Regions from separate parts of the Nocardioides ureilyticus genome, predicted to be linked through region 4. Evidence: predicted binding sites of a transcription regulator. Region 4 holds the regulator's gene; each other region holds the start of a gene.
What was found. Region 4 encodes LexA, which represses DNA repair genes until DNA is damaged. Its sites were predicted from a motif close to TCGAACANNTGTTCGA; they were not measured.
Positions count from the first base shown of each region.

Region 1: ACSMHG_RS14985 (HNH endonuclease signature motif containing protein) is a predicted target of LexA. The motif match lies at 3,997-4,012, and genes of this name have one in related genera.
Region 2: ACSMHG_RS14825 (HNH endonuclease signature motif containing protein) is a predicted target of LexA. The motif match lies at 5,633-5,648, and genes of this name have one in related genera.
Region 3: ruvC (crossover junction endodeoxyribonuclease RuvC) is a predicted target of LexA. The motif match lies at 3,704-3,719, and genes of this name have one in related genera.

Region 1 is NZ_JBNCOG010000028.1:31,832-39,403, forward strand. It holds gene ACSMHG_RS14965 (serine/threonine-protein kinase) at 1-1,156, shown strand, start outside; gene ACSMHG_RS14970 (SDR family oxidoreductase) at 1,143-1,991, opposite strand; gene ACSMHG_RS14975 (carboxyl transferase domain-containing protein) at 2,053-3,537, opposite strand; gene ACSMHG_RS14980 (hypothetical protein) at 3,561-3,791, opposite strand; gene ACSMHG_RS14985 (HNH endonuclease signature motif containing protein) at 4,197-5,450, shown strand; gene ACSMHG_RS14990 (NAD-dependent epimerase/dehydratase family protein) at 5,762-6,760, opposite strand; gene ACSMHG_RS14995 (erythromycin esterase family protein) at 6,827-7,572, opposite strand, start outside.
Region 2 is NZ_JBNCOG010000028.1:2,535-10,106, reverse strand. It holds gene ACSMHG_RS14850 (fructosamine kinase family protein) at 1-371, shown strand, start outside; gene ACSMHG_RS14845 (response regulator transcription factor) at 574-1,272, shown strand; gene ACSMHG_RS14840 (HAMP domain-containing sensor histidine kinase) at 1,269-2,675, shown strand; gene ACSMHG_RS14835 (hypothetical protein) at 2,687-3,202, shown strand; gene ACSMHG_RS14830 (sulfotransferase domain-containing protein) at 3,228-4,130, shown strand; gene ACSMHG_RS14825 (HNH endonuclease signature motif containing protein) at 4,159-5,619, opposite strand; gene ACSMHG_RS14820 (thioesterase family protein) at 5,748-6,590, shown strand; gene zwf (glucose-6-phosphate dehydrogenase) at 6,611-7,572, opposite strand, start outside.
Region 3 is NZ_JBNCOG010000002.1:12,476-20,047, forward strand. It holds gene secD (protein translocase subunit SecD) at 1-1,032, opposite strand, end outside; gene yajC (preprotein translocase subunit YajC) at 1,034-1,327, opposite strand; gene ruvB (Holliday junction branch migration DNA helicase RuvB) at 1,452-2,525, opposite strand; gene ruvA (Holliday junction branch migration protein RuvA) at 2,531-3,142, opposite strand; gene ruvC (crossover junction endodeoxyribonuclease RuvC) at 3,139-3,690, opposite strand; partial or broken gene ACSMHG_RS01405 (IS481 family transposase) at 5,359-6,371, opposite strand; gene ACSMHG_RS01410 (YebC/PmpR family DNA-binding transcriptional regulator) at 6,532-7,302, opposite strand; gene pdxT (pyridoxal 5'-phosphate synthase glutaminase subunit PdxT) at 7,420-7,572, opposite strand, start outside.
Region 4 is NZ_JBNCOG010000015.1:62,069-69,640, forward strand. It holds gene ACSMHG_RS10415 (alkaline phosphatase D family protein) at 1-250, opposite strand, end outside; gene ACSMHG_RS10420 (MXAN_6640 family putative metalloprotease) at 367-1,866, opposite strand; gene ACSMHG_RS10425 (phosphatase PAP2 family protein) at 1,893-2,666, opposite strand; gene lexA (transcriptional repressor LexA) at 2,756-3,493, opposite strand; gene ACSMHG_RS10435 (SDR family NAD(P)-dependent oxidoreductase) at 3,659-4,477, shown strand; gene ACSMHG_RS10440 (LysM peptidoglycan-binding domain-containing protein) at 4,845-5,246, shown strand; gene ACSMHG_RS10445 (hypothetical protein) at 5,398-5,745, opposite strand; gene ACSMHG_RS10450 (ATP-binding protein) at 5,871-6,878, shown strand; gene ACSMHG_RS10455 (mismatch-specific DNA-glycosylase) at 6,940-7,452, shown strand.

The sequences.
Region 1 (7,572 bases), on a different contig from region 4:
CGAGGCCGCGGCCCAGGCCTCCCTGGACTCCCCGCACGTCGTCCAGGTCCACGACCACGGCGAGGTCGACGGCCGGTTCTACCTGGTCACCCAGCTGGTGCCGGGCGGCGACCTGGCCGCGATGCTCGAGGCGCACGGCCCGCCGGAGCGTCGCACCGCCATCGACGTGGTCGGGCAGGTGGCGGCCGGCCTGGCCGACGTCCACGACGCGGGCCTGGTCCACCGGGACGTGAAGCCCGCCAACGTCCTCCTCCGCCACCGCGACGACGGCCTGACGGCGTACCTCGGGGACTTCGGCGTCGCCCGGCGCGCCGACGCGGACGAGACCGCGCCGGGAGTGGGGAGCGCGGGCACACCGCGGTACATGGCGCCCGAGCTCCACGCCGGTGCGAGCGCCGGGCCGCGCAGCGACGTCTACTCCCTCGGTTGCCTGCTCTGGACGGTGCTCACCGGCTCTCCGCCGTACGACGGCAGCTCGGAGTGGGAGCTGGTCACCGCCCACCGCGAGCAGCCGGTCCGGCAGCTGCCGGGCGACGGCCCGCTCGTGGAAGGCCTGAACCGGGTGCTGGCCCGGACGATGGCCAAGGACCCCGCCGAGCGGTACGCCGACGCGGGCGCCGTGCGCGACGAGCTGCGGGCGCTGCTGACCCTGCCCGAGGAGGAGGAGCACGTCGTGCCGGTCACCGCCGTCGACCCGCCGCCGCGCCGGCCGCTCCCGCCGCCGGCCGGGTCGCGGGCCAAGGTCGTGGCGCTCGTCGTGGCGCTGCTGGTGGTCGTGGCCGGCGCCGTCGCGGCGTGGGCGCTCACCTGGGGCGGCCGCGACCGCGTGGCGACACCGGCCGGCCTGCCGACCCCGGCCGGGCTGCCGGGGCCGGCGTCGTCAGCGCCGTCAGCGCCGTCGGAGCCGTCGGAGCGGACGGCCGTCACCAGCCTGGCCCGCGCCCTCGTCGACCAGGGCGTGGTGAGCGGGCCGACCGCGACCTGTGCGGCCGAGCGGTGGATCGCCGAGGCCGGGCTGGAGGAGATGGTGGCGGCAGGGTTCTTCGACGAGGAGCTCCGCTACGTCGACCAGCCCGGGTCCGCGCTCTCGAGGGAGATGCGGGCCGCCATCCGGGCAGCGGTGGCCGCCTGCGCGGGGGCCGCTACCGAGCGCTGACCGCGCTCGCGCCGCCGTCGCCGAGGTGCACCTGGCCCACCTGGACGCCCTCGGGGCTCAGGGGCCGCAGCATCGCGTCGGTCCCGCCGTCGACGAAGAGGACCGAGCCCACGACCAGGCTGGCCGCGTCGGAGAGCAGGAAGGCGATGGTGGCCGCCACCTCCTCGGGTCGCCCCGGCCGACCCAGCGCGGTGGGGTAGGCGTCGGCGAAGACGCCCAGCTCCGGGTCCGCCCGCAGCCGGTCGGTCATCGGCGTGGCGATCAGCCCGGGCGCGACCGCGTTGAGGCGGACGCCTGCGCCGGCCCAGCGGGGCGTCACGCCCTCGCGGCGGGCCCAGTAGGCCAGCGCCCCCTTGGTGGCCGGGTAGACGTGCACCGCCTCGAGCGGGGCGGCCGCCCGGCGAGCGGCCTCCTCGTCGCCCGCGAGGCAGCCGCTCGCGACGTCGGCGCTCCAGCCCGGCTGGGCGGTCACGGAGTTGCTGGCCAGGAGGACCGCCGCGCCGGGACCACCGGTCGCGAGCTGGGCGTGCAGGCCGTCGACGAGGGCGACCGCGCCGAAGTAGTTGACCGACACGACCAGCTCCGGGTCCACGCCGGTCAGCCCGGCGATCCCGGCGGCCGGCACGACGCCGGCGAGGCCGTCGTCGCCCACGAGGTCGGCAGCGCCGGCGACGGCCGTGCGGCGTCCGTCGGGGGTCGACAGGTCGGCGACGACGTCGGCGTCGTGCAGGTCGATCGTGACGACCCGGTGCCCCTGGGACCGCAGCAGCCCCGTGGTCGCGGCCCCGATGCCGGAGGCGGCCCCGCTGACGACGTACGTGCGCTGGCTGGTCACCGGCGCACGCTAGCCAGCGGGCGCGCCCGCCCGCAGCCGTGGTCCCACTGGTGCGGCGGGCTCAGGCGTACCGGCGGGCGCGGTCGGCGGGGGAGCCGGGGCCGCGGTCGAGCATCGCGGCCAGCTCGTGCTCCAGCACCGCGCCGACCCGCCGGCAGAAGGCCTCCGGCTCGTCGGCGGCGTCGGGCCGCTCGGCGACCACGCGGTCGACGATGCCGAGGTCGTGGAGGTCGAGGGCTCGCACCCGCTGCTGCCGGGCCATCTCGGGGGCGTGGTCGAGGTCGCGGTGGACGATCGCGCTGGCGCCCTCGGGCGGCAGCGGGGAGAGCCAGGCGTGCTGGGCCGCCACCACCCGGTCGGCGGGCAGCAGGGCCAGCGCGCCGCCGCCGTTCCCCTCCCCGAGCATCAGGCAGAGCGTGGGGGCGTCGAGGGTGACCAGGTCGGCGAGGCAGCGGGCGATCTCGCCGGCGAGCCCGCCGTTCTCGGCGTCGGGGGAGAGCGCGGCGCCCTGGGTGTCGATGACCGTCACCAGCGGCAGTCCGAGCTCGGAGGCCAGTCGCATCCCGCGGCGGGCCTCGCGCAGCGCCTCCGGCCCCATCGGGTGGTCCGGGGTCTGGCCGCGCCGGTCCTGGCCCAGGAAGACGCACGGCGCCTGGCCGAACCGCACCAGCGCGATGAAGAGCCCGGGGTCCCGCTCGCCCTGGCCGGTGCCGTTGAGCGGCACGACGTCGGAGGCGGCGTACTTGAGCAGGCGGCGTACGCCGGGCCGGTCGGGGCGGCGGGACCGGGTGACGGCGTCCCAGGTCTCGACGTCGGGGAGCGTGCCGTCGGCGGAGTCGTCGGGCGCGGCGGGCACCGGGTCGATGCCGTGCCGGGGCGCGAGCAGGATGGTGAGGGCGCGGTCGAGGATGGCGGCGATCTCGTCGGGGGCGACGACGGCGTCGATGATGCCGTGGGCGTAGAGGTTCTCGCTCGTCTGCACGCCCTCGGGGAAGGGCTTGCCGTAGAGCGCCTCGTAGACCCGCGGGCCGAGGAAGCCGACGAGCGCGCCGGGCTCGGCGACGGTCACGTGGCCGAGCGACCCCCACGACGCCATCACGCCGCCGGTGGTCGGGTGGCGCAGGTAGACGAGGTACGGCAGGCCGGTCGCCTTGTGCGCGGCCACCGCCTGGCTGATCCGGATCATCTGCACGAAGGCGGGCGTGCCCTCCTGCATCCGGGTGCCGCCGCTGACCGGGGCGGCCAGCAGCGGGAGGTTCTCCCGGGTGGCGCGCTCGATCGCCGTCACGAGGCGGTTGGCGGCCGCGCGGCCGATCGAGCCGGCGAGGAAGCCGAACTCGCCGACGACCACCGCCACCCGCCGGCCCTTCATCAGCCCCTCGCCGGTCAGCACCGACTCGTCGACGCCCGACTTCTCCTGCGCACGGCGCAGCTCCTCGGCGTACTCCTCGCTGATCCCGGCGCGCTCGGGCGGGGTGTCCCACGAGCGCCACGAGCCCCCGTCGAGGACCAGGTCGATCAGCGCTGCGGCGTCCAGGCGGGCCATGGGGGTGGAACCTAGTCGGTGCTCTATCCCGTGAGCGAGCCGGACGTCGCGATGTCGACCACGAGCCCGACGACGATGGCGACCAGGGAGACGGCGACGCCCAGAGCGGCGCCGGGGATGACTCCCGGGCGGCGGTGCAGGAAGGCCGAGACCAGCGCGACCACCGCGAGCGCGACGCCGACCGTCGCCGCCCACGTTGCGAGCTGCGACCCCAGCAACGTGTCCTCGCCACCCTCGAGGACTTGCCAGGTCACCCAGGCGGTGCCCCCGATCGTGGCGAACGTCAGCGACGCCGCAGCCGCGACCTGCCGGTGGCGGCCTGTCGGCGCGGTCCGCGAGGTGGTGTCCAGGGTCCCAGCATCGGCCCGGTGGTCGAGCCTGTCGAGACCACGCCCCCCTTTCGGTGGTCGAGCCGGCTGATCGGTGGTCGAGCTTGTCGAGACCACGGCGGCCCGGTGGTCGAGCAGAACTTCGGTGGTCGAGCTTGTCGAGACCACGGCGGCCCGGTGGTCGAGCTTGTCGAGACCACGGCCCGGAGGTCGAGCACGTTCGCCTGTGCAGATCGCGGTCGGGACGCGCCCTGTGGACAATTCGCGGACCGGCCCTGACGTGCGGAAACAGTATCTGGGACTGTCGGTGGCGGGTGCTTGAGTGGGGTCATGGCCAAGGACCTGCGACCCGGCGGAGATCACCCGGTCTCGCGTGCGGTCGCGCGGCTGCGTGAGGAGCTGGACGGGCTGGCGGAGGTGCCGTTGTTCGGCCTGGGGCCTGGGGAGACCGGCGCGACGCTGGTGGAGCTGACGCGCTTGGCGGCGCAGGTCGCGGAGCTGGAGCTGCGGGTGGCCGCGCACGCTGGTGAGGTCGGTGTTGAGCAGCAGACCGGTGCGACGTCGACGGCGAGCTGGTGGGCCCACGCCACCAAGCAGGACCGGCGTGCCGCCGCCGGCCGGGTGCGGCTCGCGGAGGCGTTGGGGCGGTTCCCCCTCGTGCGGGAGGCACTCGCTGCTGGTGGGGTGAACGCCGAGCAGGCCCGCGTCATCACCACCGCCCTCGACGCACTTCCGGAGGGGTTGGAGCCCGACCTCTACGCCAAGGCTGAGCGGCACCTCGTGGCCGAAGCGGCCCATCACGACCCGTCCGCGTTGCGGGTGATCGGCAAGCACCTGCTCACCGTCATCGCACCCGAGATCGGTGAGGCGCACGACGCCCGTGCGTTGGAGCGCGAGGAGCGGGCCGCTGCGGCGCGTGCGTTCCTGACGATGTGTCCCGACGGTCGCGGGAGCATGGTCGGGAAGTTCAGCGTCCCCGAAGCCCACGGGCAGATGCTCCACAAGGCGCTGCTGGCGCTCTCGGCGCCCAAGCACGTCGCCGCCACCGACGGCGCCGGCTCCTACGAACGCCGCCCCTCACCCGAACGCCTCGGCACGGCATTGGTCGAGCTGATCGAGCGGTTCCCCGCCGACCGGCTCCCCGACCTCGGCGGCACCAACGCCACCGTCGTGGTCACCATGGACCTCCACACCCTCCTCGGCGGCCTGCGCCACGCACAGCTCGACACCGGCGGCGTCGTCTCCGCCGCCCACGCCCGCCGCATCGCCTGCGAAGCAGGCATCATCCCCGCCGTTCTCGGCAGCAGCAGCGAGGTCCTCGACCTCGGCCGCACCACCCGCCTCTTCACCAAAGCCCAACGCACCGCACTCAACCAGTCACAGCCCACCTGCACCACCGTCGGCTGCGACTGGCCCGCCTACCTCTGCCACGCCCACCACGACACCCCCTGGCACTCAGGCGGGGCTACCGACCTGGCCAACGCCCGCAACCTCTGTCCCCACCACCACGCCCGGATCCACGACCCCACCTACGACACCCAGCGACATCCCGACGGCAGCGTCACCTTCCACCGACGGACCTAGGCCGACGGCACTACACGCGTGGTCTCGACAAGTTCGACCACCGAAACAGGGCGTGGTCTCGACAAGCTCGACCACCGACGTGGTCTCGACAAGCTCGACCACCGAAGCAGGGCCGTGGTCTCGACAAGCTCGACCACCGAGTAGGCCGTGGTCTCGACAAGCTCGACCACCGAGTAGGGCGTGGTCTCGACAAGCTCGACCACCGAGTAGGCCGTGGTCTCGACAAGCTCGACCACCGAGTAGGGCGTGGTCTCGACAAGCTCGACCACCGAAGCAGGGCCGTGGTCTCGACAAGCTCGACCACCGGGTGGCTAGGGGCGTCCGGCCACCGCGGCGAGGACCTCGGCCTCCTCCGCCCGGGTCAGGCCGGTCACCGCGGCCGACGGGGTGGCGTGGAGCCAGGCCAGGGTGTCGCTGGCGGTCTCCTCGACGGGCCGGGTGCCGAGCCCCGCGGCGGCGGGTGGGCCGGCGTCATGGGCGAGCAGGCCGTCGTACTGCGGCCGCGGTAGCCAGAGCGGCACCGAGCGAGGGCCCGACCACGGCTCGACGCCCTGGCCGGCCAGCGCCTCCTGCGGCACCCAGGTCAGCGCGGCACCGTCGCCGCCGCAGCCCCGCGCCACCGCGGCCAACAGGTCACGGATCGGGGTGGCCGGTCCCACGGCGTCGTGCACCCCGGGCGCCCGGTCCTCCGCCAGGTCGACGACCCACGCCGCGAGGTCTCGGACGTCGAGGGCCTGCACCACGTCCTCGGGATCGCCCGGGGCCAGGACGCGGGGGCGCGCCGCGGCGTCGGCGAACCGCGACACCCAGTAGGTGAACCGCCCCGACGGGTCACCCGGCCCCGCGATCAAGCCCGGACGCACCACCGTCGACGACCGGGCGCCCGCCCGCACGAGCGACTCGCAGGCGACCTTCATCGGTCCGTACGCCTCCGGGTCGACCGACACGTCCGCGTCCTCCCAGCGCGGCTCCCGCAGGGGGAGCGAGCCCGGCGTGCCGCCCGGCGTCGACTCGTCGGCGTAGACGTTGACCGTGGAGACGAAGACCCAGTGGCTCTCGCCGAGCCGCTCCACCGCCCGCCGTACCCACGAGGGCTGGCGAGCCACGTCGACCACGGCGTCGTACGACGAGCCCGTTCCGATCGCCTCCGGCAGTGCCTCCGCGCGGTCGACCGGCACGTGCCGCGCGCCCTCCGGCACCGACCCGGACGCGCCGCGGCAGGCGCAGGTGACGTCGTGACCCCGCTCGACGGCCAGCTCGGCCACGGCCCGCGAGAGGAACACCGAGCCGCCCAGCACGAGGAGTCGCATGCCGTCACGGTGCCCGGGCGGCCGCCGCAGCGGAAGGCCGGTTCGCCGAGGGCGGAACGGCTCGGCTCAGGCCCCCGTCGGCCAGGACTCCAGCTCGCCGGCCGGGCCGTCGGTCCCGTGACCACCGCGGGGCAGGGGCCGCAGGGCGGACGTCTCGTCGATCCACAGGAAGGCGTCGTACCGGCGCCCGAGGACGGTGGGCACGTAGTTGCCCCAGCGCTCGGCCTCGGGCCGGTAGACCACACCGATGGCCCGGTGCGGTCGCTCCTCGGCCGCCCACTGCGGGAGGTCGGGCGGGAAGACGAAGAGCGCGGAGCGTCCGGGCAGCGAGTCGTGCAGCAGCGCCTCGGTGCTGCCGGCGCGGGCCGCCGGCACGCGCATCACCTCGCGTGGCAGCCCCCACTCGCGGCCGGCCACCACGGTGCCCCGGTGGCTGCCGAAGCCGACCAGGACGCACTCCTCCTCGCCGTACCTCTCCCGGACCAGCTGGCCGAGGTTGACCAGGCCGGCGTCGGACATGTCGGTGAAGCGGGCGTCACCGACATGGGTGTTGTGCGCCCACACCACGACCTTCGCCGGGCGCCCGCGCCTCGACCCGTGGTGCTCGAGGAGGTGGTCCAAGGTCTCGACCATGTGCGTGTCGCGGATGTTCCACGACTCCGGCCCGCCGCGGACCATCGAGCGGTAGTAGGCCTCCGCGCCCACGGCCGCCTCGGCGTTCCGCTCGGCCGCGAACGTCGCGTCACGCTCGGCAGGCGCTCGGCCGGTGGCGTCCAGGTCGTCGGCGTGGCGGCGGAGCAGGTCCCGGAGCA
Region 2 (7,572 bases), on a different contig from region 4:
TGACGCCCGACCAGGCCGCCACCGTCGAGTCGGTGATCGGCCGCCTCACCGGCCTGGTCCCCGAGGAGGGCCCGGCCCGGCTGCACGGCGACCTCTGGAACGGCAACGTCGTCTGGGGCGCCGACGGCGTCTTCCTCGTCGACCCCGCGGCGTACGGCGGCCACCGCGAGGTCGACCTCGCCATGCTCGCCCTCTTCGGCCTGCCGCACCTGCCCAAGGTCATCGAGGCCTACCACGAGGTCACCCCGCTCGCCGACGGCTGGGAGGACCGGGTCGGCCTGCACCAGCTCTTCCCGCTGCTGGTGCACGCCTGCCTCTTCGGTGGCAGCTACGGCGCACGCGCCGCCACGGTCGCGGCCCGGTACGTCTGACCCGCCGGCCCCGTGGTCTCGACAAGCTCGACCACCGATGGACCCGTGGTCTCGACAAGCTCGACCACCGACGGCCCCCGTGGTCTCGACAAGCTCGACCACCGACGGCCCCCGTGGTCTCGACAAGCTCGACCACCGACAGCAGGCTCGACCACCGATCGGTTCTCAGCGCTCGCTCAGGGGCTGCTGGCACCATGTGGTCGTGCCGGCCCCTGCGAAACCCCGCGTCCTCGTCGTCGACGACGACAAGGCCGTGCGCGAGTCGCTGCGCCGGTCGCTGGAGTTCAACGGGTACGACGTGCACCTGGCCGGCGACGGGGCGGAGGCGCTGGCCGGCATCGCGAAGGTCGGCCCGCACGTCGTCGTGATGGACGTGATGATGCCGCGCCTGGACGGCATCGAGGCGACCCGGGCGCTGCGCGCGGCCGGCAACGACGTACCGGTCCTGGTCCTCACCGCCCGCGACGCCGTCGGTGACCGGGTGGAGGGGCTCGACGCCGGCGCCGACGACTACCTCACCAAGCCCTTCGCCCTCCAGGAGCTGCTGGCCCGGCTGCGCGCGCTGCTGCGCCGGGTGGTGCCGCACGAGGACGTCCCGGAGGAGGTGCTGACCTTCGCCGACCTCTCCATGGACGTCGCCACCCGCGAGGTGTTCCGCGGAGAGCGTCGCATCGAGCTGACCCGCACGGAGTTCACGCTGCTGGAGATGTTCCTGCGCCGCCCGCGGCGGGTGCTCGAGCGCTCGTTCATCCTCGAGGAGGTCTGGGGCTACGACTTCCCCACCACTGCGAACTCGCTGGAGGTCTACGTCGGCTACCTGCGCCGCAAGACCGAGGCGGAGGGCGAGCCGCGACTCATTCACACGGTGCGCGGCGTCGGCTACGTGCTGAAGGAAGCATGACGGTCCCTGCCCCGCACCGCTCGCTGGCCAGCCGGGTCACCGTCCTCACCACCGTCGCCGTGGCGCTGGCCGTGGCGTTCGTGGCGGCCGGCGCCTGGGCGACGGTGCGGATGCAGATGCAGTCGACCCTGGACGCCTCCCTCGTCGACCGGGCGCACGCCGCCGCGAAGTACCCCGCCCTCTCGAACTTGACCAGCGACTACCAGCTGCCCTCGTGGGCGCTGGGCGCGGCGGACGTCCGGATCGCCTTCGTCTACGCCGACGGCAGCTACCGCACCTACGACCAGCTGCCCCGGATGAAGCTCGCCCCGGAGATCGAGGTGGCCACCGGCGAGCGCGACTCGATCATCCGCACGATCAGCGCCGGCGGCACCCGCTACCGGGTGGTGGCGGTGCCCTCCGGCCCCGGTACGGCGCTCGTGGTCGCCCAGTCGCTCGAGCCGCAGCAGCGGGTGCTCTCGAAGCTCGGCATGGTGATGCTCCTCTTCGGGCTCCTCGGTGTCGCCGGGGCCGCCGGCGCCGGCTGGGCCGTCGCCCGCAACGGCCTGCGCCCGGTGCGCCGGCTGACCGCGGAGGTCGAGGCGATCGCCCGCACGGAGGACCTCACACCGATCGAGGTGGCCGGTGACGACGAGGTCGCCCGGCTCGCGGCGGCCTTCAACGGCATGCTCACCGCGCTCGCGGCCTCCCGCGACCGGCAGCGCCAGCTCGTCGCCGACGCCGGCCACGAGCTGCGCACGCCGCTCACGTCGTTGCGCACGAACATCGAGCTGCTCACCCAGGCCGACGGTGGCGGGGCCGGTGCCGCCGAGCTGCCCGCCGCCGCCCGCGCGGAGCTGCTCGACGACGTGCGCGCCCAGATCGAGGAGCTCACCACGCTCATCGGCGACCTCGTCGAGCTCTCCCGTGACGACCCCTCGACCCACGTGGTGGCGCCGGTCGACCTTGCCGAGGTGCTCGACCAGGCCGTGGCGCGAGTCCGTCGGCGGGCACCCGGGCTGGTCCTGGAGGTGACCGCCGAGCCGCTCGAGATCGTCGGCGACGCCGCCGCGCTCGAGCGCGCGGTCACCAACCTGCTCGACAACGCGGTCAAGTGGAGCCCGCCGGGCGGCACGGTCACGGTGCGGCTCGTGGACGGCGTCCTCACCGTCGACGACGAGGGCCCCGGCATCGCGGAGGCCGACCGGCCGCACGTTTTCGACCGGTTCTGGCGCTCGGAGGAGTCGCGCGGGATGCCCGGCTCCGGGCTGGGCCTCTCGATCGTGCGACAGGTGGCGGACCGGCACGCCGGGCGACTGGAGGTGGCCGACTCGCCTGCGGGCGGCGCGCGGCTGGTGCTGGCGCTGCCGGCGGCCGGCCAGCCGGTCGCCACCGAGCCCGCCCGGAGCGGGGGCCGGCGATGACGCGCCGGCGGGTGGACAGGCTGGCCGGGCTGGCCGCCGGGCTGGTCGCCGTACCGCTGCTCGGGGCGTGCTCGGAGGAGCCCGAGCAGACGGGCCCGCCGCCGACCTCCTGGAGCCCGTGCTCGGACCTGGAGCCCGAGGAGGTCTCCGCACTCCTCGGGGAGGAGGTCACCGAGGAGACCGGTGCGACCGGGGTGGAGCGGTGCACCTACGTCCCCGTCGCCGAGGGCGGGCCCACCCTGGACCTGAACTACCTGTGGTTCGACGGGCCGTTCGAGGAGGCGTGGGACACCATCGGGGACGTCGCCGGCCGGGTGCAGGACCTCGAGGTGCCGACGGCCGACGGCGCGCGGATGGTCGTGCAGACCACCGACGAGGCCGTGGTCGTCACCGCCTTCGTCCAGACCGGCGGACTGGTCGAGTCGGTCAACGGGATCTCGCTGGACACGGACGACCGCGGCCGCCTGGTCCGGGCCGCCCGGGGCGTCATCCGGTTGCTCTCCGCCCGGGCGCCCGAGTCGCGATGAGCGCCGGGGACTCCGGTGCGCCGCGATGACGGCACCCCGGCGGTACGTCTCCGACGAGGAGGACAGCGACCGGTGGCAGCGGTTCCGGTTCCGCCGAGGCGACGTCGTGGTGAGCACCCGCTCGAAGAGCGGCACGACGTGGATGCAGCAGATCTGTCTGTCCCTCGTCCACGGCACGGCGGCGCTGCCTGCCCCGGTCGGCGAGCTGTCGCCGTGGGTGGATTGGCTGCTCGAGCCGGAGGGTGACCTCTTCGCGCGTCTGGACGCACAACCCGGGCGGCGGGTGCTCAAGACCCACACTCCGCTCGACGGCGTGGTCCTGGACCCCAGGGCGACGTACGTCGTGGTGGTGCGCGATCCGTTGGACATGGCGGTGTCGCTGTACCACCAGGGCGACAACCTCGACCGCGGGCGGATCGCCGAGCTCACCGGACGACCCGCCCCGCTACCCTCGCCACGTGCACCGCTCGCGGAGTGGCTCGTCCGGTGGACGACGCGCGAAGCCGACCCGTTGACGTCGATGGACTCGCTGGCCGGCGTCGTGCACCACGCGTCGGACGCGTGGGCGCGATGCGACGACAGACACGTGCTGGTCGTGCGCTACGAGGACCTCGCCGCCGACCTCGAGGGCACGATGCGGTGGCTCGCCGACCGGCTCGACGTCGACCTGGACCCGCGGGCGTGGCCGTCGCTGGTGGACGGCGCGACGCTCGCGAGCATGCGAGCGTCAGCCGCCGATGCGGCTCCCGGCCCGCGTGGCGTGCTCAAGGACCCGGCCGCGTTCTTCCGCCGGGGCACCCCAGGCGCCGGTCGCGAGGTCCTCTCCGGGGACGAGGTAGCGGCGTACGAACGACGGGTGCGTGAGCTCGTGGCAGCCGAGGGGACTGACGATCCGGACGGCGTGCTGAGACTGCTTAACGTCGGTTGACGCGGGATCGGTGGGGCACCGCAGTCGCTCAGGGGTCGCTGACCACGTCGATGATCCGGGTGCCGGTGGGGCCGCGGAGGTAGTGGTGGCCGTGGGGGTCGGTCCAGGCGTAGACGCCGGGGTCGATGACCGGGTCTACGGGCCGGTAGGTCCAGCCGGCATGGGTCTTGAGCCGGTGGTGTCGGCGGCACAGCGGCGCGGTGTTGTGGCTGCACGTCGGTCCACCGGTGCCGTCGGTGGCATAGGCGGTGATGTGGTCGCAGTCGCAGGCCTTCGCGGGCCGGGTGCACCAGGGGAAGACGCACTGGGGGTCGCGCAGCGCGACCTGTTCGCGGAGCCGGTCGGGGACCTCGTAGGCCTCGACGTGGTGGTGCTCGGCCAGGTCGATGACCGGCTTGACCGTCAGGTGGGTGTCGGTGCGCCCGCACCAGGACCGGATGGTCTGCTCCAGCTCGGGGCGGGCCGCGGTCTGGTTGCGGCCCACGGTGTCGAAGCCCCACACCGCCGCGTCGGTCAGGTGGAGGTAGAGCACGATCCTCCGCGACCCACAGCCCGACCTACAGCCTCGCGGCCGGCCGCCGGGCTCCTCGCCGTGCAGCAGGGCGTGCGCGGCGGCGGGGTCGGCGAGCACCCCGACGGCCATGGAACGGCGCACGTCGAGGGACTCCCCGTGCCCGGCCTGACCCTCGCGGCCGAGGACCCCGGCGAGGCGGCCGATGGTGGCCTCGACGTCGTGGAGGTCCTTCCAGTCCCCACGCACCACCAGCTCCGCCAGCCCGGTGTGGTTCAACGTCCGTTCGTCGAGGCGGACGTACCGGGCGTCGAGCGCCTCGAGCTGCGCCAGCTCGCGCTCCTCGGCGTGCAGCCGCAGCATCGCCTCGTCCACCAGCCGGTCCAACCGGGTCACCCCGACCGACCCCGCGACCGGGGCGACGTGGTCATCGACGTAGGTCGCCACGTCGTCGGGGCGGGCCAGGACCGCCTGGGCCACCCGCCGGGCCCGCCACGCCGGCACCTCACCGGCGACGGTCCGCCTCCAGACCTTGGGCAGCCGGTGCCGCAACGTGAGCGCGTCCCGGATCAGCGCCTGACCGGCCTCGGTCGACATCGAGTTCGCCGCCGCGAAGGCCGCGGGGGCGTCCCACCGCACCAGAGGCAGACCGGCCAGCTCCGAGGGCGGCTCCGCATCCCCCGCAGCGTCGATGCCGAACAAGAACCCCTCCACCGGCGCCGCCGCGACCTTCCGCACCACACCGTCAGCATGCCGCTCCTCACGAGCGACACCAGGCACGGGCACACCGGGCACACCCCACGCCTGCTGTCCCTCCAGCGCCGGGTGCGCGTGCGCCCACTCCACCGCCAGCACCAACAGCTCCACCTCGGCCGCATCCGCAGCCTCCCGCGCCGCCCGCACCCGGTCCAGCAACGCCGCCGGCGTCACCGCGACATCAGCCAGCTCGGCCGGCGCAGCAACGGGGAGAACGGTCATGGACCTATGATATTCGCACACCTGTTCGAAGGCAAGGGCCACGTCGAGGAGCTGGAACGGCAGCCTTGGACCCCCCGAGGGCGGGACCGGCAGCCTGCGGGTAAAGGCGGCCGCGGCAGGATGCGTCCATGGACCTCGCCTTCTTCACCGCCGACGGCGACCGCCTCCTCGCCACCGACCTCGCCAGGAGCAGCTGGGGCGGCGACCACCTCCACGGGGTCGCGGTCAGCGGGGCGCTGGCCCGGGCGCTCGAGCAGCGGCTGGCCACGGAGGGGCGCACCGAGCTGCGGCCGGCGCGCTACACCGTCGACCTCTTCCGCCCGGCGACGTCGCAGCCGCTGACCTTCACCACCGAGCTGGTCCGCGCCAGCGCCCGGCTGGCGCTCCTCGACGTCGTGGCCCACCAGGAGGGCGCACCGGTCGCGCGGGCGAGCTGCCTCTTCCTCAAGGCGGCGGGCAGCGCGACCGGCGAGGTCTGGCACCCCACCGAGCGCCCCTCGCCGCCGCCGGAGTCGGTGGCGCCGCCGACCGAGGACCCGCACGTGCCGTTCCTCCACAGCGGCTCGGAGTGGACCCAGGACTTCCGCGAGCACCAGAACGCAGGACGGAAGACCTCGTGGAACAGCGCGGTCCCGGTGGTGGCCGGCGAAGCGCTGACGCCGTTCCAGGCAGCCGCCGCGATCGCCGACGGCGGGAGTCTAGTGACCAACTGGGGCACCCTCGGCGTGGAGTACATCAACACCGACATCACCCTGACCCTGGCGCGGACACCCGCCGGCAACGAGATCGGTCTCGCCGCCGCCGACCGGGTCGAGACGGACGGCATCGCCGTCGGCACGGCGACGATCTTCGACCGGCAGGGGACCCTCGGGACGGTCGTGCTCACCTCCATCGCCAACAGTCGCAAGACCGTCGACCTGGGCCGCGAGCAGTGGGAGGACGACGGCCGGCGGAGGACCTCGGGCGCCTGAGCCCGCGGACAGCCGGAGCGTCAGGCGTCGGCGCCGCCGACCGACGGGGTCCGCCAGGCGCGCTCGAACGGCAGCCGCCAGGCGTGCGGCGCGACGAGCTGGTGCATGGCGTTCGGCCCCCACGTGCCGGGCTGGTAGATCCGCACCGGCGGCGGCGAGTCCACCAGTTCGGCGGACTTCGCCCACAGCGTCTCGATGCCCTCGGCGGTGGTGAACAGGGTCTGGTCACCACGCATCGCGTCGTGGATCAGGCGCTCGTACGCCGCGAGCACGCCCGTCGCCGACGACGTCTCGTGGGTGGCGAACTGCATGGAGACCTTCTCCAGCTTCATGCCGGGGCCCGGCCGCTTGCCGTAGAACGACAACGACATCCGGGACTCGTCGGCGAGGTCGAAGGTGAGGTGGTCGGGCCCCTGCGTGCCGGCGTTCGACCCGGCCGGGAACATCGACAGCGGCGGCTCCTTGAACGCGATGGAGATGATCCGCGCGCTCTCGGGCATCTTCTTGCCGGTGCGCAGGTAGAACGGCACGCCGGCCCACCGCCAGTTGTCGATCTCCACCTTGAGCGCGATGAACGTCTCGGTGTCGGAGTCCTCGGCGACCTCGTCCTTCTCCCGGTAGCCGGCGTACTGGCCGCGGACCACGGTGTGCGGGTCGATGTGCTTCATCGAGCGGAAGACCTTGGTCTTCTCGTCGCTGATCGGCTCCGGCTCCAGCGAGGTGGGCGGCTCCATCGCCATGAACGCCATCACCTGCATCAGGTGGGTGACCACCATGTCGCGGAAGGCGCCGGTCGACTCGTAGAACTTCGTGCGCCCCTCGAGCCCGAGCGTCTCCGGCACGTCGATCTGCACGTGGTCGATGAAGTTGCGATTCCAGATCGGCTCGAAGAGGCCGTTGGCGAAGCGGAAGGCGAGGATGTTCTGCGCCGCCTCCTTGCCGAGGAAGTGGTCGATCCGGAAGATCTGGGCCTCGTCGAAGA
Region 3 (7,572 bases), on a different contig from region 4:
GAACTGGCCGCCGTTGTTGAACAGCTTTCGCGAGATGTCGGCGAAGGTCTCGGTGGCCTCGCCGTTGAAGCTCAGCGTGACGACCCACTCGGTGCCGGTCTGGGGGATCTGGGCGGCGGCGTCGGTGAGCTGGGTGCCCTCGATCGCCGCGGCGGAGAGGAGGTACTTGACGGGCGGGAGGCTTTCGTCCTCCTCGGAGTACTCGCAGGTGACCAGCGGCCGGTCGGGGTCGTCAACGACGCTGAGCCCCTCGTCCTCGGGCGGGCACTGGAACTCGTTGTACGCCTCGATGGCGGCCTGGTTCGGGGAGTCGACCCACTGCAGCGGCTGGTCGACCTGCTCACCACCCTCCGGCGGCTCGATCGGCTGGACGCCCTGGGACGGGCCCTCGCTCGGCTCCTCGGTGGCGTCCTCCGAGGGCGCGTCGCTCGGCTCCGCCGCCGGGAGACCGGCGCGGGCGAAGCCGACCGGCGCCCGGTTGCTGGCGCCATCCTGGTTGCCAGCTCCGTTGCCTGCGCCGTTGCCTGCGCCGTTGCCGGCTCCGTTGCCTGCGCCGTTGCCGCCCTGGTCGCCACCCGAGTTCGGCTGGACCTCGACGGTCGAGCCTTCGGGCAGACCGGTGCTCGGGTCCACCGTCGGGGCCGGCGCACCGGTGGCGCACGGGCCCGGGACGACCTCGGAGCAGGCGACCAGGCGGAAGCGGAGCTGCGCCTGCCGCTTCACGGTCTCGATGAGGTCGCGGCGCTGGGCACCGGGGATCTCGACGACGATCAGGTTGTCGCCCTCGACGACGACGTCCGCCTCGGTGACGCCGCCGCCGTTGACTCGGCTGTCGATGATCTGGCGCGCCTGCTCGAGGCTGTCGGCGGCCGGCTCCTCGTCGGTGGCGACCAGGGTGATCCGGGTGCCGCCCTGGAGGTCGAGGCCGAGCTGGGGCTTCCAGTCACCGGCCAGGGCCACCAGGCCGTAGAGCAGGGCCATTCCGACGAAGAACGCCACCAGCGTGCGTCCCGGGAGGGGCTTGCGTGCCATCTCAGATCTCCTTCGGCTCGTCGTCGACGAGCCCCTGCTGGGGGGCGATCGTGCCGATCGCACCGCGGGCGACCGTCACGACGACGCCCTCGGCGAGCTCGAGCCGGACGGTGTCGTCATGCAGCTCGCGGACGGTACCGAGGAAGCCGGAGGTCAGGACGACCTCGTCTCCTACCGTCAACGACGACTGCATGCGGGCGAGTTCCTTCTGGCGCCGGGAAGCCGGCCGGATGATGAGGAGCCAGAAGAGGAGTGCGATGCCCACCAGGGGCAACAGGGAGGCGAGCTCCTGCACAACGAGACCTCTCGAGCGGTGACGGGGAGGCCGCGCAGCCGGGCGAGTCCCGGGGCAGCCGACGGGAGAGCATACCTAGCCGACCACCCGAACGGACGAATCCCGCGGCGCCGGCGGGTGCCCCTCAGTCGTCGAAGAGGGTGCCCTCGTCAGCCGCTGCCGCCGGCGCGGCGAGCCCGAGGTGCGCCCAGGCCGCGGGCGTCGCCACCCGACCGCGCGGCGTGCGAGAGAGGAAGCCGTTGCGGACCAGGAACGGCTCGGCGACCTCCTCGACGGTCTCGCGCTCCTCCCCCACGGCCACCGCGAGGGTCGAGACACCGACCGGCCCGCCGCCGAAGCGGCGGCAGAGCACGTCGAGCACCGCCCGGTCGAGGCGGTCCAGACCCAGCTGGTCGACCTCGTAGAGGTCGAGTGCCGCTTCGGCGACCGGTCGGGTCACCGTGCCGTCGGCACGGACCTGGGCGTAGTCCCGCACCCGGCGCAGCAGGCGGTTCGCGATCCGGGGGGTCCCCCGCGACCGCATGGCGATCTCGGCGCTGCCGTCGTCGGTGAGCTCCACCCCGAGCAACCCCGCCGAGCGGTAAACGATGAGGTCGAGCTCGGCCGGCTCGTAGAACTCCAGGTGGGCGGTGAAGCCGAACCGGTCGCGGAGGGGTCCGGGCAGGAGCCCAGCGCGCGTGGTGGCCCCGACCAGCGTGAACGGCGGGATGTCGAGCGGGATGGCCGTCGCACCCGGCCCCTTCCCGATGACCACGTCGACCCGGAAGTCCTCCATCGCCATGTAGAGCATCTCCTCGGCCGGCCGGGACATGCGGTGGATCTCGTCGACGAAGAGCACGTCGCCCTCGTTCAGCCCGCTGAGGATCGCGGCCAGGTCGCCGGCGTGGGTGATCGCGGGGCCGCTGGTCAGCCGCAGCGGCACGGACATCTCGGCGGCGATGATCATCGCGAGGGTCGTCTTGCCGAGCCCGGGTGGACCGCTGAGGAGCACGTGGTCCGGCGCCCGCCCGCGGCGCCGCGCCGCTTCCAGGACCAGGCCGAGCTGGTCCCGCACGCGTGCCTGGCCGACCACCTCGTCGAGGCTGCGTGGACGGAGCGCGGCCTCCACGGCCCGCTCGTCACCCTCGGCCTCGGCGGCGGTCAGCGACCGGAGGTGGGTGTCCTCGGCGGTGTCGAGTTCGTCCTCGTGGAAGGGCACCGGGCTCAGGCCTTGCTCAGCGTGCGCAGCGCGGCCCGCAGGAGCGCGGCGACGTCGGGGGCGTCGCCGGGCTGGCCCTCGGCTTGGGGCCCGACGGCGTCGACGGCCTTCTCGGCGTCCTTGGTCGACCAGCCCAGCCCGACCAGGCCCTGGCGGACCTGGTCGCGCCACGGCGCCTCGCCGGCCACCGGAGCGGTGCGCGCGGGACCGCCGGTGGGCGCGCCGATGCGGTCCTTGAGCTCGAGGATGATGCGTTGCGCGCCCTTCTGCCCGACACCGGGCACCTTGGTCAGGGTCTTGACGTCGTCGGCGGCGATCGCGCGGCGCAGGTCGTCGGGGCTGAGGACCGCGACCATCGCCTGGGCGAGCTTCGGGCCGACGCCCGAGGCGGTCTGGACGAGCTCGAAGACGGCCTTCTCGTCCTCGTCGGCGAAGCCGAACAGGGTCAGGGAGTCCTCGCGCACGACCATGCTCGTCGGCAGGGTCGCGGCCTGCCCGGGGCGCAGGCCGGCGAGGGTGCCCGGGGTGCAGAGCAGCTCCAGCCCCACGCCACCGACCTCGACGACGGCGCTGGACAGGGTGACCGTGGCGACCTGGCCGCGGACGAAGGCGATCAACTGGTGCTCCTCTGTCGCTGGTCGAGCTCGTCGAGACCACGCGCCGCGGCGACGGCGGCGTCGATGCGGGCCTGGGCGCCGCCGCGCCAGATGTGGGTGATGGCCAGGGCGAGGGCGTCGGCGGCGTCGGCGGGCTTCGGCACGCCGCCCAGCCGGAGGATGCGGGCGACCATCAGGCCGACCTGGGCCTTGTCCGCGCGGCCGTTCCCCGAGACCGCGGCCTTGACCTCGCTGGGGGTGTGCAGGGCGACCGGGAGGCCACGTCGGGCGGCGCAGACCATGGCGATCCCGCTCGCCTGTGCCGTCCCCATGACGGTGCTGACGTCGGAGCGGGCGAAGACGCGCTCGACGGCGACTGCGTCCGGCTGGTGCTCGTCGAGCCAGGCGTCGACGCCCTTCTCGATGGTCACCAGGCGCTCCGCGACCGGCCGGTCGGAGCTGGTCCGCAGGACGTTGACGTCGACCAGGGTCAGTGGCCGGCCGACGTTCCCCTCGACCACGCCCATGCCGCAGCGGGTCAGGCCGGGGTCGATCCCGAGCACGCGCATGGCAAACCTTCCCTCGAACTCCTGTTCGGGAGAAGGCTAACCTGCGCATCCACCGAGTCCGCCAGACACGCACGCCCGACACGTTTCATTTCTTGGCAGCGATTCGATTGGGGCCCGACAGCGCCAACAGGGTCCATTGGCGGCATCCATCGGCCGTGCCCGAGCGCCGGCGTATACCGACCTGCCGCCGGAGCGCCGCGCAACCAGCGCTCACCTCGGCGGTGGCGACCCCGCTAAGCGATTGGGTCTGAACACGTCAATTGGAGAGGCCACTGCGCACCCGGCATGACCGGGCTGAGCAAGGATCATTCCCAGGCGAGGGCACGCGAGCACATCGAGCAGTTCACACCCGCCGGCTATCAAGGCACCCGGTTTCATCCACGCTCGTGGTTGCCGGCGCACCCGGACGGAAGGTCGGCAGAGCCGCGCGGCGCTCGTGATCACGTAAGCCTTGTCGGCTGGCATGACGAACGGCGCGAGGGTCCTACCATTCACGGAACCGACGTCCGCTTCCGGGCACGAGCCGTATGCAGACGTTCACAAAGCAATTTCCGCCAACTCCAGGTATTCACGGCGTCACTCGAACGCCCAACCGAGAAACTGTCCCTGACTTCACCCCGGACCTCTGCCGCCCGGGGAACCCCGCATAGCTGACCTGCATCCGCAGGCCTCAACTGCAAATAACACCCCGGTCGCTCGCTCGACACGCAGATGGCCCCTGATTATGGCATGGAGGACCCGATTGCGAGCCGGCGTGGTCCCGCCTTCGGAACCACGCCGACCACGAAAACCTCCCGCCGCCTATTCTGACAATGAGATGAAATCCCTACTGCCAGCGGTAAGCGCCGCCAAGGAAACCAGGCTGAACCATCGCCCGCACCGTCTTCCTTCCCGCGACACCACGGTGACCGGGGCTACCCCAATCAACACGGCCGGAGCCACTCGTTCCGCAGCCTAGCGAGTACCAGCGGTTCACGTAATCCTGCTTCTTGTTGGACCACCGGTGCCCGCGTCCCTCTACACAAATCCGACCATTGCTGTAGGGCGGAACCTGCCACGTGTACCCCACCTGATGTCCAGTGAAGTCGGGTCCGATCGTCAGGCAGTCGTCTCGCGACACCGCCCAAGTCCCATAACCGGCGACTGCCGACTTCCACTCACTGCACGATGCCGCAGATGAGACCTTAGACGATATCTCACGAGCGACAGGTCGCGTGTCCTCCGCAGATTGAGCGCTCGCGCTCGTGCCAAAACTTGACGAGATCGCCACACTGAAGGCAGCGACACCAAGGGCAAAACCGTGCTTGAAATGCATCCGAACTCCATCCCGAGAGCAGTCTTATACTGCTTTCGAGAAACGTACGCGAGGCAGACCCGAGGGTCAAGGGAAGAAGAGAGATTCCATCACTAAGGCCGTGTGCGACTTTCGCCGACTATGGCATTGTCGACTGATCCAGGCCCTGGCGAGGCATGGGCCATCCGCTACGCATAGCGCGCAACGAGGCGCCGTCGCGAGGATGGCGGGACCTGATGGCGCGACGTGTCGCTTCGAAGGGTGCAGTGCCACCGTACGCGCCAACGTCTTGGCAAGCCCATGACCGGGCTCGCCCTTCTGATAAGCGCACCCACGGCGACTCCGCGATATGCCGAAGTAGATGCGGCACCGGGCTAGCTGTGATGCCCCGCCAGGTTGTTCAACCTGGTGATGGGTGCAGCCTTCCCGATTGCTGAGTGCGGCCGGTGGTGGTTGTACTCGTGGACCCATGCTGGCAGGGCGGCGAGCCGGGCTGACTCCGAGTTGTGAAACTTCTTGAACGCCCAGCCCTCGGCGAGGGTGCGGTGGAAGCGCTCGATCTTCCCGTTGGTCTGGGGCCGGTAGAGCCGGGTCTTCTTCGGAGTGATGCCCAGATCGGCGCAGGTGTCGCGCCAGAGGGAGGACTTGTAGCAGCTGCCGTTGTCGCTGAGGACTCGCTTGACGATGACGCCACGGTCGGCGAACCAGGCCACGGCGTTCCCGAGAACGTCGACCGGCGGTCTCCTTGGTTTCGTCATCGCGAGCTTCGACGTAGGCGATGCGTGGATGGTCGTCGATCACGGTGTGCAGGTAGCAGGTTCCGATTTCTGGCTCGCGATGCTTGTTGCGTGCTGTGCCGGTGCGCGCGCCACAGTCGCTGGTCGGTTTCTTTCTCCCTGCCGGCGGCCGAAGTAGCGCCATCCGCCGCCGTCGGGGATCTTGACGAGCTTCTTGACATCGACGTGGATCAGATCGCCCGGCGCCGCGTGCTCATGGCGGCGAATCGGCTCACCGGTCGCGCGGTCGATGTGGGTGAGCCGGTTGACCCGACATCCGACGAGCACGGCATGCACGGTCGAGGACGCCATGTCGAGCCGGTCGGGCGATCTCGACCGGGCCGAGCCGCTGCTTCCAGCGCAGGTGCACGATCCTGCGCATCACTGGGGCCGGCGTCCGGTTCGGCTGGCGATGTGGTGCCGAGGACCGGTCGTGCATGCCGCCGGGGCCTTCGTCGCGGTAGCGGTCGGCCCACTACTTGGCCGTGCGCCACGAGACGTCGTAACGCTCGGCAGCACGAGCCAGCGGCCAGTCGTGGTCGACGATCAGGCGCGCGAGTCGAAGCCGCGCGTGGGGTCAGCGCTGCGTTGGCATGGGTAGCGTGGGACACGAAGGCCTCCTGGGTGAGGGAGCGGTTCCTAGACAGCTCCACTCCACACCGGGGAGGCCTTCGTTCATCTTCAGGTCAGACCGTGTCGTCGCAGGATCTCGACCAACGTGTCTGGGCATCACAGCTAGCCGAGGTGTCTCGGTTGCCCGCGGCGTACGGCTCAAGCGTCCTCGAGCTCGGCCATCACGTCCGCGGGGACGTCGACGTTGCTGTAGACCTCCTGCACGTCGTCGAGGTCCTCGAGCGCGTCGATGAGCTTGAACACCTTGCCGGCCGCGCTCGCGTCGACGGGGATGTCCATGCTCGCCACGAACTGGACGTCCGCGGACTCGTAGTCGAGGCCGGCCTCCTGCAGCGCGGTGCGGACGGCGACGAGGTCGGTGGCCTCGGAGATGACCTGGAACTGGTCGCCGAGGTCGTTGACCTCCTCGGCGCCGGCGTCGAGCGTCGCCTCGAGGACGTCGTCCTCACCGGCCTCCTTGCCGCCCTCCTGCGCCTTCGCGACCAGGACGACGCCCTTGCGGTTGAAGAGCCGGGAGACCGACCCGGGGTCGGCCATCGTCCCGCCGTTGCGGGTGACCGCCGTGCGGACCTCCATCGCGGCGCGGTTCTTGTTGTCGGTCAGGCACTCGACCAGCAGGCCGACGCCCGAGGCGCCGTAGACCTCGTAGGTGATCGTGGTGTAGTCCGCGCCGCCGGTCTCCGCACCGGAGCCGCGCTTGACGGCCCGGTCGATGTTGTCGTTGGGGACGGAGGACTTCTTCGCCTTCTGGATGGCGTCGTAGAGGGTCGGGTTGCCGGCGGGGTCTCCGCCGCCCATCCGGGCCGCCACCTCGACGTTCTTGATCAGCTTGGCGAACATCTTGCCGCGCTTGGCGTCGATGGCGGCCTTCTTGTGCTTGGTGGTCGCCCACTTGGAGTGGCCAGACATGCGTCCCTCTTCCCGCGCCGGTCGTGTGCTGCAACGACCGACAACTCTAGCGGCGGCCGCTGGCGTCATGCGGACCGAGCACCCGCTTGCTCGATCCGGATGGCGTCCCGCGGGTGGTCAGCCGACGAGGTCGAGGAAGAGCCGGTGCAGGCGCCCGTCGCCACCGACCTCGGGGTGGAAGGAGGTCGCGAGCAGACGCCCCTGCCGTACGGCGACGGGGTGCTCGGCCGCCTGGGCGAGCACCTCCACCCCACCGCCGACCTCCTCGAC
Region 4 (7,572 bases):
CGACCTCCCAGCGCACCTCGGCGCGCGGGCCCTTGCCCGACCCCGGCTTCGCCGACCGGGTCGGCGTCACGCGGGTCCAGATGAGCACGGCGTGGGGCAGCGGGTCGCCCGAGGCGACCCCGTGCTGGAAGACGCGGTGCCGGGCGGCGGCGATGGCGGGGGTCGAGGTGCCGGCCACCGTCGCGACGCCGAGGCCGGTGGCCCCGGAGGCGACGACGGTGCGACGACCGACGGTCGTGGTGGTGTTCACGCCTCAGTGAACGACACTCGCGGCCGGACGTGACGAGCTTGGCGATGTGAGCACCGTCTGTTCAACCGCCGGACGCCGGACGTTCCGGGCTCGGCCGGCAGCAGCCGGGCGCGCGCTCAGCGGCGTACGACGGCCTTCACCCGCGCGACCTGGTTGTCGTCCACCGGCACCCCCATGCAGGAGAACGGCGAGGACTTGGACCGCCAGCACTGCGAGCGGCCGCTGGCGTTGACCAGGGTCACCTCCACCGCGGCGACCTTGGCCCGGGTGAAGGGGACGGTGCGGCGGCCGGCGCCACTGCGGTCGAGCCGGATGGGAGTGGTCGTCGTGGAGCCGGACCGGGACACGACCGTGACCAGCGCGATGGACCCGCGGCTCAGGTCGGCCATGTCGACCCGGACGGCCAGCCGCCGGCTGCCCCGCTTGGGCAGGAAGCGGCCGGTGGCGGAGGCGAGGTGGTCCAGCTTCGTGGCGTACCAACCGCGCTTGCGGCTGAACCGGCCCAGCGGCGCGGTCGGGTAGCGGTTGGCGGCCCCCTCGGCGTAGGCCTGCGCCGGCCGGCGGTTGGCCACCGCGAAGGCGGCGTACGCCGCGCCGAGGCTGGTCCCGCGGGCGGTGAGCTCGCTGGCGACCGCCTGCAGGGAGTACTGCTTCGGGCCGCCGGGCGCGTCGTCCGCGCGCCGCCACATGTCCCGCACCAGGGTGGGCATGCCGCCCGCCTCGGTGTCGAACCGCTCGGTGAGGAAGCGGAAGAAGACCCATCCGCCGTACTCGTGGCCGTCCCCGTACTGGTCGAGCGAGCGCGCGGGGTGCGAGAGCGGGCTGGTGCCGAGGTAGCCCACGTTGTCGTCGACGTCGTCGAAGACCTCGTCCTCCGCCCAGGTGGCGGTGGCCTCCATGAACCAGCCGTCCTCCGCGACGTCGTAGCCGAACTGCACGGCGTGGAAGTACTCGTGCGCGGCGGTCACCTGCATGTTCTGCAGCGGCGTGCCGTGCCGGAACTGCGTCGGCGAGAAGTCGTCGTCGAGCACGCAGTAGGCAGAGGTGTCGTAGCGGCCGTCGGCCGGCGGCTGGTCGGGGCTGCAGTAGCCGTAGAGCTGCTCGGCGCCGACGTCCTGCAGGTAGATGTCGGGCAGGGCGTTCCCGCCGGCGCTGCCGTCGGGCTTGACCGGCCGGTAGCCCGCGTCGACGTAGGTCTGCTGGAGGCCCTCGACGGTGGCGATCACGGCGTCGACGTAGCCGGGCTCGACGTCGCTGGCGTTCCAGTGCAGGCAGATCGTGGCGGTGCACCGCGCCTGGCTGGTCGCCGGCCGCCGCAGCAGCGCGTCGGCGCGGGCCCGCTCGGCCCCGGTGAGGGTCGAGCGGCGCAGCGTGAGGTCGCGCAGCGCGAGGGTCGCGCTGGGGCCGCCGCGGCCCTCGAGCACCGCCTCGGCGCGGGCCAGGGCCCGGCGTGCGCTGGAGAGCGCCCGCGGCGTGGGCTCGGTCATGGGGCCGGTCGTGCGCTCGGCGACCGGACGGTCAGCCGACGCGCGGGGACCGGCTGCTGCCGGCGCCGCGAGGGAGGCGCCGGTCGCCAGGACCAGGGCAAGGGTGAGCAGGGGACGGGCAGCGCGCATGGGGGCTCCAGGTACGGCGGGGAGGGTCAGCCAACAGGAGCGGGGTGCTCGTGCGCATGCCTCGTACGGGTCATTCTCGGGGTCATCCACCGTGCGACGGCGAAACCCACGCCGATGACGGCCCAGCCGGCCAGCACGTCGAGGACCCAGTGGTTCCCGGTGCCGACGATCACCACCGCGGTGATCGCGGCGTGGGCCCATGCCAGGCCGTGCGCCCATCGGCTGCTGGAGTGGCGCTGGACGATGATGGCCACCCACAGCGCCCAGCCGGCGTGGAGCGACGGGAACGCCGCCAGCTGGTTGGTCAGCTCGCCGAGGCCCTGCGGCGCCGAGGCGTCGGAGCCCCACCAGCCCTCGGTCGCGTGGAGGGCGAGGACGTCGACGTACCCGTCGACGAAGCGGGGCGGCGCCATCGGCAGCATCAGGTAGAGCGCCAGGCCCACGGTGGTCGCGGCGACCAGCGCGCGTCGCTCGGGGACGTAGCGGCGGGGGCCCTTCCGGAAGAGCCAGACCAGGGCGCCGGCCGTGACGACGTAGTGCGCGGTCGCGTACCAGAAGCTCGACAGCAGACCCACCAGTCGGATCTCCACGAAGAGCTGGTTGAGGGCGAACTCCCAGTGCAGGCCGACGAGCCGCTCGACGTTCAGCAGCTCCTGGGCCCGGCTCAGTGCTGGCCCCATCGCGTCGTCGGCGAAGTGCCGGGAGACGCTGTAGGCGACGTAGAGGACCGCCAGCAGCGCGAGCTCGGCGAGCCCGCGCCGCAGGCGGGAGCGTCCGGTCGGGCTGGTGGAGGGAGGCACGCGCTTAGCCTCTCATCAAGACAGGTGATTAGGCATCAGGCTTGACCCTGACCTTCACCCGATCTCCCCAGCTCCGGCCCCGACCGGCCTCACATCCGGCGCAGGACCGCCGTCACCTTGCCGAGGATGGTGGCGTGGGTGCCGTCGATCGGCTCGTACGCCGCGTTGTGCGGCAGCAGCCAGACCTGGCCGTCCTTGCGCTGGAAGGTCTTCACCGTCGCCTCGCCGTCGATCATCGCGGCGACGATCTCGCCGTTGTTCGCCGTCGGCTGCTGGCGGATGACCACGTAGTCGCCGTGGCAGATCGCGGCCTCGATCATCGAGTCGCCGGCGACCTCGAGCAGGAAGAGCTGGCCGTCGCCGACGAGCTGCTTGGGCAGGGGGAAGACGTCCTCGACCCGCTCCTCGGCGAGGATCGGGCCACCGGCGGCGATCCGGCCGACCATCGGGACGTACTGCGCGGCGGGCATGGCGTCGCCCACGCCGGTCTCGTCGAAGGAGCTCTCGTCACCGCTGGAGATCGAGCGGCGGGTGGCCATCGCCTCGGGCAGGAAGACCTCGAGCGCCCGCGGGCGGTGGGGGTCGCGCTTGAGGAAGCCCTTCTCCTCCAGCACCTTCAGCTGGTGGGCCACGCTGGAGGAGCTGGTGAGGCCGACCGCCTCGCCGATCTCGCGCATGCTGGGCGGGTAGCCCCGGCTCTCCACGCAGTCGCGGATGTGGGTGAGGATCCGCGTCTGCCGCGGGGTGAGGCCCGTGACGCCGGGCGCACCGTCGGGCAGCTCGGAGACCTGGGGGCCGGGGTTGGTCGGGCCGGGGTTCTTCGCCATGGGGTGCCTTCCGGGGTGGGCGCGGGACGCGTGCTGCCGATGCAGGTGCTGATGAGTCTGGTGCGGGGTGCTGGCAGCACGGTAGTGACTCCCGGCCTGTCGTTCAAACATCTGTTCGAACGGGCGTGTCGGCGGCCCGCGCGGGCGGGTTGGCATGATCCGGTCATGGACGCCTCTCCCCGCCGTGCTGCCACCACTCCCGCCACTCCCAGCAGCGCCGTCGTCACTGGCGCGGCGCGCGGCATCGGCCGCGGGATCGCCGAGCTCATGGTCGCGCGCGGCTTCCGCGTCGTGGTGACCGACGTCGACGGCGAGGCGCTGGCGCGGACGGCGGAGGAGATCGGAGCGGCGGAGGCGGTGGTGCAGGACGTGCGCGACCCCGACTCGCACCGGCGGGTCGCCGAGGCCGCGGCCCGGCACGGCGAGCTCACCGCCTGGTTCGCCAACGCGGGCGTCGGGGACGACGGCGCGCTGGCCGACCTGGGCGACGACCAGGTCCGCAAGGTCGTCGAGGTCAACCTGCTCGGCGCGGCGTGGAGCATCCGGGCTGCGCTCGACGCGTTCGGGTCCAGCGGTGGCGACGTCGTGGTCACCGCCTCGCTGTCCGCCCTCGGGCCGGTGCCCGGGCTCTCCCTGTATGCCGCGACCAAGGCCGCGGTGGTCTCGCTCGCCTCGTCGGTCGCCCTGGAGGCCCCGCGCGGCGTGCGGGTCCACGCACTGTGCCCCGACGGCGTGGACACCGACATGGTCGCCGGCATGGACGACCGCGGGCTCGGCAAGCGGCTGGTGGCCTCGGGCGGCCGGCTGCTGACCGTCGAGGAGGTCGCCGCCGCGGCGGTCGACCTGGTGGGCAGTCGTCGTGTGGTGCGCACGGTGCCCGGCTGGCGCGGTGCGGCGATGCGCGCCGGCCAGCTGGCGCCGTCGCTAACCGGGCCGGTGCTCGCCGCCTTCGCCGCGCAGGGGAGGCGCCGGCTGCGGTCGTAGTCGGCCTCGGTCAGGAAAGGCGGGGAGGCGTCAGCATCCCAAGTTCACTTGGGATGCTGACGCTTCGCGGCTGTTGCAACACCCGAGGAGCGTCAGGGATGGCCGTGAGGCTCCCGCGCGCCCGGCGCCGCGGTGAGCAGCTCCCGGACACGGCACCTCCGCCCTGGGCTGTTCGAACATTTGTTCGCGCCGACCCTTGATTCGTTCGAACAGGTGCTCTAAGGTCGCACACATGTTCGATCGAACGTCTGCTCGATCGTCGCTCCGCCCCTCGCTCGCCGGCCGTTGTCGGTGGGGGCGGTTAGACATCGGGACGACCGAGATCGAGACGACCCGAGGCTGACCGCCACTTCCCCAGGAGGTCCCCATGAGCACCATCACCGTCAACGCTCCCCGCGCCACCCGCATCGCTCCCGCCCGCCGGGCCGGCGTCGGAGCCAGTGCTGGTGTCGGAGCCGGTGCAGGCGCCGGCGCGAGTGGTGTCCGGCTGACCCGCCGTGGCCGCCTGGTGGTGTTCCTGCTCGCCCTCACCGCCGTGCTCGCGGCCGGGATCTTCATCGCGGCGGGCTCCGTGGCCACGCAGGAGGCCGGCACGCCCGAGCCCACCGAGGTCGTGATGGTCGGGACCGGCGACACCCTGTGGGGGATCGCCTCCGACCTCGCCGAGGACGGTGACGTCCGCGCCATGATGGAGCGGATCGAGCGACTCAACGCCCTCGACTCCGCGGTCCTCGACGCCGGCCAGCGCCTCCGCGTGCCCGTCGAGTAGTCGACACACCACAGACTCCGTCAGCCGCTTCGACCCCGGCTGACGGGCCGGGGAAGACAGGGGCGGGGCCGGGCACGGCCCCGCCCCTGCGGCATCTCCGGGCACTCCCGCGCGGGCGCGGGTACGTCCTTCCCGTCCTCCGGTGACCAGGTCAGCGCGAGGCTCGCCGGCCCCCGGGCGCGACAGGGGTCCGTTCGCGCTCGGCGTCACGGAGCGGCGGGGGAGGAGAGGTGATGCCCATGGCGCGCAGCAGTCGCGCCACGAGCATCAGGCCGACGAAGAGGCAGGCGACCGCGCCGACCGAGGCCAGCGCGAGGAACCACCACGCGTTCGACTCGCCGCCCCGGGCGCTGGCGCCGAAGTCGATCGCGGCGTAGACGAGATAGCCCCACGCGACCACCAGGACCGTGATCCCCACTGCGAGCAGCAGCAGGCGCGGCTGCAGGCCGGTACGGCGCTTCGCGCCCCGGCGCGCGCCTGCTCGCTTGCCCTGACCCACGCGCACCATTGTCACCGATCCGGGGTGTCCATGGGGCCGGACCCGCGGGCTTCGTCGGGAGTGCGTGGTCCGGCAGGCAGGTCGCCCCGCGACGGGCGGGCTGCCGAGGGTTTACCCTTTCGGGCGTGCACGGCGAGGTGGGGAGATCGCCGGCGCGGATCGAGCACTCGGACGCGTCGGGAGGTCCGCTCGCCCGTCTGGCCGACGCGGTCCGCGCGGCGCACGACGTCGACGAGATCGCGGTCGCGACGCTCGGGGTCGTGGCCGACCTGCCCGGCGTGTGCCGGGTGGCCCTCGCGCTCAGTGAGGGCGGGGGGCGCCGGCTCCGGTTCGTCGACAGCCTGCGGGTGGAGCAGGACCCCGAGGTCGAGTGGTGCCACATCGACGCCTACGACGACGTCCCGCTCACCACGGTCGTCCGCTCCGGCGAGGTCGTCCACGGCTCCCTCGAGTCCTTCGGCGACCGGTACGCCGCCCTGGTCAAGGTTCAGCGAGAGCTCGGCGTCGGCGCGCTGGCGGCGCTGCCGCTGCCCGGCACCGGTTCCCCGATCGGTGGCCTGTTGGTCTACGCCGGTGCCGACCACGAGTTCTCCGCCAGCCAGCTGGAGCTGCTCGAGGGCGCGGCCCGCCGCGCCTCCGACGCCATCCGTCGGGTACGGCTGGTCTCGGGTCGGCAGGGCTCGGACGCCGTCCCGGAGGAGCCGGTGATCCCCGAGGGGGCCCTGACCACCAGCGTGCTCCTCGAGGGCGACCCCCGGGCGACGGCGGCCGCTCGCCGGTTCCTGCGCCAGCACCTGCAGGCGTGGGGCGTGCCTGACGACGCGATCGGCGACGCCCAGCTCTGCCTCTCCGAGCTGGTCACCAACGCCGTCGTCCACGCCGGCACCGCCTCGGAGCTGCGGGTGGTGCTTGACGCCGGTCTGCTGACCGTCACCGTCCGCGACCTCGGCGGCCTGGGCCGCCCCGCCAGGGACGAGCCCAAGCCGTCGGGCGACACCGACCCGCTGCGCGTCTACGGCCGCGGCCTGCAGCTGGTCGACGCGCTCTCGGACCGCTGGGGCTCCGAGCGCGACGTCACCGGCACCACCGTCTGGTTCGCCCTCGAGCTCGGCGAGGGTTCAGCGCCGGCCTGATCCGACCGGCGGGGACGCGCGAGCACGTGTGGCTGCGCCGTACGGCGGTCACCGTGGCGGCGTGCAGGTGCTCCCCGACCTCGTCGCCCCCGAGCCGCTCGTCGTCTTCTGCGGGCTGGCGGGCGCGGCGAGCACCAAGCACCGCGACCACTACTACGAGTCGCCCGGCAACAGCTTCTGGGAGTCGCTGCACCTCTCCGGCTTCTCGCCGCGCCGCCTCCAGCCGCACGAGGACCGGCTGGTCACCGAGATAGGCCTCGGCCTCACTGACCTGGTCGGCCACTGGGACCCCCGCTGGGTCGAGATCGACGAGCTGGTCGCCAAGTGCGAGCGGTGGCACCCGGAGTGGCTGGCGATCACCGGCAAGGGCGCCGCGCACGAGGCGTCCAAGGCACTGGGCCGCCGAGGCCGGCCCGGGCTCGGCGTCCAGGACTGGTACGTCGGGCCCGCGCAGGTCTTCGTGCTCCCCGGCGCCTCCGGCGCCAACCAGCGACGCGACTACGACGGCCGTCCGAACCGGCTCTCCTGGTGGCGGGACCTGGCGATGATCTGCGGCCTCGACACGCCCGACTGACCTCCCACCGGCTGGTTGAGGAGGGCGCGCATCGCCGGGCCGGCTGGTTGAGGAGGGCGCGCAGCGCCCGTCTCGAAACCCCCGCCGCACGCCCCTGACCTGCGGCTTTGCGGGCGTGTC